2 linked regions of the Pararhizobium capsulatum DSM 1112 genome follow. Each later gene encodes a partner of the first gene's protein in a complex. Links are inferred from orthologs where the notes say so. Each region holds a gene or a part of one and is shown in the gene's direction. Other genes may lie near its edges.

Region 1 (2,942 bases):
GAGCAGGACAAGGATCGCAACGAGGTGCGGATCATGACCGTGCACGCCGCCAAGGGGCTGGAGGCGCCCGTCGTGTTTCTTGTCGATGGCGGCGGTAAAGCCTTCAATACCCAGCACATATCCGGCCTGCGCACCATCCGCCCGGTCGTCGAAAGCCATGGCACGTCGAACGTTCCGGTCTGGCGTGCGCCGGGAACCGTCTCCAACAGCCTGATCGACGCGGATACGGAACGGTTGAAGCAGGCTGCCGAGGAGGAATATCGCCGGCTTCTTTACGTGGGCATGACCCGCGCCGCTGACAGGCTGGTGATCTGCGGTTATCAGGGCAAACGCGCCAACCCCGACAGCTGGCACGCGATGGTGAGCGCGAGCCTGTCGGCCGACCACAAAGGGCGAAGCACGCCGCAGATTTACCAGACTGGCGAGCAGGAGTGGTCAGGCTACCGCTGGCAAGTTTCGAAGACGGCGCAGCCCCTTGCAACCCAACTCCCGCAGGCGGACGTCGAACGACATATCCCCTCGGGCCCTCCCCCTGCCCTTTCCAAGCCCTTGCCGCCTCAACGCCGGCTGCCACGTCCTCTCAGCCCCTCAGGCGCCGGCGCGACGATCGAGGAGGACGCTGTACCTTCGAACGGATCGGCGCTGTTTTCTCCGAAAACCTTGCCGCAAACCTCATTGTTGCGCGGTGCGATCCTGCACCGTTTCCTGCAGATGCTGCCAGCGATGGCTCAGCACGAGCGGGAGATTGCCGCAAACCGGTATCTCGAAAGGTCGGTACCCGATTGGCCGGAGAATGAACGGCAGAAATTGACGCAGTCGGTGCTGCGCGTCATCGACGATGCCGGCCTGGAGCTGCTGTTTTCGCAGGGAAGCCGGGCGGAAGTCTCGATCATGGGGACCCTGACGCTCGGCAAACGGGAGCATGCCGTCTCAGGGCGCATCGATCGGCTTGCCGTTTCCGACGACACTGTTGTTATCGCCGACTTCAAGACGAACAGGGAGATTCCCAATTCGGCCGAAGACGTGCCCTTCGTCTACCGCGCGCAGCTCGCAATCTACCGGGCGATCCTGCAGCCGCTTTATCCGAACCACCGCTTCGAATGCGTTCTGATCTTCACGGAAGGGCCGGTATGCATCACGCTCAGCGAAGCAATGCTTGACCGGTGTCTTGTCGAGCTCGCGACAAAGTGAGATAGAAAATATTGAAAACCGGGCGTTCAGTCATCACATCAGGAACAACCGTTCAAAGAACGCCAGAATCGAAACTCAAGGAGCAGCCTATGGCTACCGTAAAAGTCGACACCTCGAATTTCCAGGATGAAGTGCTGAACGCCGCCGAGCCGGTGATCGTCGATTTCTGGGCCGAGTGGTGCGGCCCGTGCAAGATGATCGCGCCGAGCCTGGAAGAAATCTCCAACGAACTCGCCGGCAAGGTAAAGGTCGTCAAGCTCAACATCGACGAGAACCCGGAACTCGCCGCCCAGTATGGCGTGCGCTCGATCCCGACGCTCGCCATGTTCAAGGCCGGCGAAGTCGCCGACATCAAGGTTGGCGCCGCACCGAAGACGGCTTTGTCCTCGTGGATTTCGAACGCTACCGTCTGAGACCATTTCGTCTCGTCATCTCACGAAAAGCCTGGGAAACCGGGCTTTTTTCGTATCTGTAGCTCAGAATCTTCAGGCTGGAACGGTGCCGTTGTCCGCAAGCACATCGCCTACCAGATAAAGCGATCCACCGATCAGGATGCGCGGCACCTGTTGTCCAGTAGCGAAGATATCGCCGATTTCAGTCAACGCTTCGGAGACTGATGATGCGGGCGAGGTCTTGAAGCCGGCTGAGGCCGCGTCATCCGCAAGTGCAACCGCGTCGATGCCCGCATCGGAACCACGGATCGGCACCGTGAAAACATGTTCCGCCAAGCCCTTGAACGCGTTGAAATAGCCGACGGGATCCTTCGTGTTGATCATGCCGATGATCAGGAACAGCGGACGCGGATCGCGATCCTCCAGATTGGCCATGGTTTCGGCAATGACCTGTCCTGCGCCTGGATTGTGTCCGCCATCGACCCAGATTTCAGCGCCTTTCGGAGCAATTGCAGCAAGCCGCCCGTCTGTCAGCCTTTGCAGGCGGCCGGGCCACTCGACTGATGTCAGGCCTTTTTCGATTTCCATATCCGTTGGCGAAAAGCCGGCAGCCTTGACGGCGCGGATCGCGGCCGCGGAATTGGCATATTGATGGCGGCCCGGCAGGCGCGGCAGCGGAAGGTCAGCAAGACCATCCTCGTCCTGGTAGATCAGCCGGCCATATTCTTCATGCGCCATGAAATCCTGGCCGTAGACGGAAAGCGGGCAGCCCAGCCGCTCAGCGATGGAGACAAGCACGCTGCGCGCACCGTCCTCTTCCTGATGGCCGATCACCACCGGCCGGCCGCGTTTCATGATACCCGCCTTTTCCGCCGCAATCAGCTCAACCCGATCACCGAGATAGGCCTGATGATCCAGTGAAATGGGCATGATGACGGAAACGGCGGGCGAGGAAATGACATTGGTTGCATCGAAACGGCCACCAAGCCCGACCTCGATGATCACGACGTCGGCCGGGTGCTCTGAGAACAGGACGAAGGTGACGGCTGTGAGGATTTCGAAGACGGTGATCTTCTCGCCGGCATTGGCGTCCGCAACGCGGCGGATGGCGTCGGCCAGAACCGGATCGGACACCAGCTCGCCGCGCCCGCCCTTGCGGCCCAGCCGGTAGCGTTCATGCCAGTTGACAAGATGCGGCGAGGTATGGACGTGGACGCTGAGACCCGCGGCTTCCAGAATCGCTCGCGAAAAGGCGGTCACGGAACCCTTGCCGTTGGTGCCTGCCACATGGACGACCGGCGGCAGGCGATCCTGTGGATTTCCCAGCCTGTCGAGAAGCCGGGTGATGCGGTCGAGGGA
Region 2 (3,030 bases), 2.0 Mb from region 1 along the record:
GGGCATCCTCTTGAAGTTTTTAGTGACGTCGCCGTACAAATCGGCGAGTAGCTGCTCGTCCTTGTTTGCGGTCTCGATCGAGTACAGGTTCCAGACGCCCTCAAGAAAGTACCTCTTGCCGTCATCCGTAATGATGATGAGGGGCCAATGCCATTCGGTCAGCGAGCCATCGCGTCTTCTCGTTTTCAACTCCTCGATAAAATAACCCCTGCCACCAGTGGGAAGGGGGATGTTCTTCGCTTCCTCGATGTCGGCTCTCGTCAAGACCGGAGATTTGGCGAGAAGATTGTCGAAGATGTCCTTGTAGGCGAGAGACGACTGCCAGGGAATTGAGGCGCTGGTGCCGGGCTCGTCGGGGCCTAGACGGCCCAGGATCTTCGCAGTCAGCTCCTGTTTCTCCTTGAGCTGCTGATCTTTGGCAAGGCAATCGGCGAGGAGTGGAAGGCCAGGAACCTTGCTTGCCAGAAGCTCCATGCGGTCCTCGATATCGTCTTCGGGAATGGCCTCCAATTCACGCGTAAGCGCGCAGGCGACCCCACGTAGCGGGGGGGGGGCGTAAAATGGCTCATTTTCGGCATGAATCATGCGGAGAATCCTATGAGCGACAGTGTGAATCAGGCTCGTGCCTTTGAGGTTTTGACAGCAACACCGGTACGGTCGAGACGTAAGCCGCGCGATTGGCCGGATGACGAGAAGGCGCGGCTGATTGCCGAGACGTTTCTGCCGGGGGCGAATGTCTCGGCTATCGCACGCGCTGCAGGACCAATGCCGACTTGAGGCTCACTAGTCATCTTGACAACAAGTTTAAATCCGTTATTCTGGATATATGGATGAGACTAATACGATCGCCGCGCTTGCGGCCTTGGCGCAGCCGACCCGGCTCCAGACCTTCCGGCTCCTCGTGGAGCGGGAACCCGAGGGTGTTGCAGCCGGGGAGCTGGCCCGTCTGATCGGCGTACCCCAGAACACAATGTCCGCTCACCTTTCAATCCTGGCCACCGCCGGGCTCATTTCGGGAGAGCGCCAAAGCCGCTCCATCATTTACCGGGCTGATCTCGATCATTTTCGTCAAGTTACCCTCTACCTCCTTCAGGACTGCTGTGGCGGCAACGCCGAACTTTGCGCTCCGTTGATCAAGGAATTGACCCCGTGCTGCCCTCCCAAGGAGGCTTCCCACTTAACCTGAGTCAACCGTCGAGAACCAAGATGACAGATCAAATCTACAACGTGCTGTTCCTGTGCACGGGCAATTCCGCACGATCCATCATCGCCGAGGCTATCCTGAACAGGGTGGGCCGCGGCAAGTTCAAAGCCTACTCCGCCGGGTCGCATCCCAAAGGAGAGGTTCATCCATTTACGCTCCAGCTTCTGAAGGGCTTGAACTACGACACGAGCTTCGCCCGCTCGAAGAACTGGGACGAATTCGCTGCACCCGGCGCGCCGCGGATGGATTTCGTTTTCACTGTCTGCGACAGCGCGGCCGCTGAGGCCTGTCCTGTTTGGCCCGGTCAACCGATGACTGCCCATTGGGGTCTACCCGATCCGGCGGCGGCGGAGGGTACGGAAACTGAGCGGCACCTGGCGTTCGACGATGCCTATCGAATGCTCAACAACCGCATCTCGATTTTCGTCAACCTGCCGATGTCCTCCATCGATAAGCTTGCGCTCCAGACACACCTCCATGAGATCGGCCGCAACCCGACTAAGGCAGGCTGACGGTGATGTTCGATATCCGCCGACGCCTCGTCGCCGAGGCGCTGGGCACCGCTGTTCTGGTCACCACTGTCGTGGGGTCTGGAATAATGGGCGACAGGCTCTCGGACGACACTGCGATCTCGCTCCTCGGCAACACCATTCCGACCGGCGCGATCCTTGTCGTTCTCATCACGATCCTCGGCCCGCTCTCCGGCGCACACTTCAACCCGGTCGTAACACTGGTCTTTGCGCTGCGCCGGGAGATCACTGCTTCGGGTTCCATCGGATACGTCTTTGCCCAGATCGGGGGAGGCGTCCTTGGAACATGGATCGCTCATCTCATGTTCGACCTTCCGGTCCTCCAATTGTCCGAAACGGTCCGGAGTGGCATGTCGCAATGGACGGCCGAAGCCGTCGCTACTTTCGGCCTTGTCTTCACGATTCTTGCGGGCGTTCGCTTCCGCGGAGATGCCGTGCCATGGCTTGTCGGCCTCTATATAACGGCAGCCTATTGGTTCACGTCATCGACCTCGTTCGCCAACCCAGCGGTTGCGATAGCCCGCTCGCTGACGAACACCTTCTCGGGCATCCGGCCGATCGACGTGCCGGGCTTTGCCGCAGCGGAGGTGGTGGGCGCTCTATTGGCGCTCGCGCTGACCGGATGGTTGCTCGCCGACCAGTCTCTCCCTTCCAAAATCCAGATCAATCCCAAAGGTGCCGAATGACCTTTCCAGTCACGATCTACCACAACCCCGCATGCGGGACGTCACGCAACACGCTCGAGCTTATCCGCCACGGCGGGATCCAGCCGACCGTTATTGAATATCTTTCACACCCGCCCACTCGCGAGAAGCTGGTCACCATGATCGCTGACGCGGGCCTGACCGTCCGGCAGGCGATCCGCGAAAAGGGCACGCCTTACGCCGAACTCGGCCTCGCCGACCCTTCGCTGACCGACGACCAGCTTCTCGACGCGATGCTCGCTCATCCCATACTGATCAACCGTCCCTTTGTGGTCACCCCCATGGGAACGCGAATGTCCCGGCCGTCCGAAGTCGTTCTCGACATCCTGCCCGACGACATCTTCCATGGCCCGTTCACGAAAGAAGACGGCGAACGTCTTCTTGACGAGGAGGGCAAGCGCATTGACTGATCTCCCGGCGGCCGACGGACGCCATCTGCGCGCGCTCGATCTCGAAGCTTTGCGTCCGGCATTCTCCACCCATCCGCCTCGCATCCTGATACTCCACGGCTCGCTACGGCAGGTTTCTTACAGCCGTCTCCTTGCGCAGGAAGCGGGACGGCTTCTCGAACGTTTCGGGGCCGAGGTCCGGT

The links. The genes of interacting proteins can lie anywhere in the genome.
Region 2: the proteins of trxA (region 1) and QO002_RS11805 are in contact, whole or in part, in an NMR structure (PDB 2IPA), measured with the Bacillus subtilis proteins. The link is inferred for Pararhizobium capsulatum DSM 1112 from one-to-one orthologs.

Annotation. Positions count from the first base shown.
Region 1 is NZ_JAUSVF010000001.1:407,945-410,886, reverse strand. The notes cover bases 70-2,942. They hold trxA (thioredoxin), read left to right. Parts: upstream 70-1,280; coding sequence 1,281-1,604; downstream 1,605-2,942. Other genes in these bases: QO002_RS01865 (bifunctional folylpolyglutamate synthase/dihydrofolate synthase), read right to left, coding at 1,677-2,942; addA (double-strand break repair helicase AddA), read left to right, coding at 70-1,191. Also shown: more of addA, read left to right, coding at 1-69. UniProt on the Bacillus subtilis protein: Participates in various redox reactions through the reversible oxidation of its active center dithiol to a disulfide and catalyzes dithiol-disulfide exchange reactions.
Region 2 is NZ_JAUSVF010000001.1:2,407,605-2,410,634, forward strand. The notes cover bases 1-2,961. They hold QO002_RS11805 (arsenate reductase ArsC), read left to right. Parts: upstream 1-1,206; coding sequence 1,207-1,716; downstream 1,717-2,961. Other genes in these bases: QO002_RS11790 (hypothetical protein), read right to left, coding at 1-585; QO002_RS11795 (transposase), read left to right, coding at 598-777; QO002_RS11800 (ArsR/SmtB family transcription factor), read left to right, coding at 827-1,186; QO002_RS11810 (aquaporin), read left to right, coding at 1,722-2,420; arsC (arsenate reductase (glutaredoxin)), read left to right, coding at 2,417-2,848. In the rest of the region: more of arsH, read left to right, coding at 2,962-3,030. UniProt on the Bacillus subtilis protein: Catalyzes the reduction of arsenate [As(V)] to arsenite [As(III)]. In vitro, can dephosphorylate para-nitrophenyl phosphate (pNPP).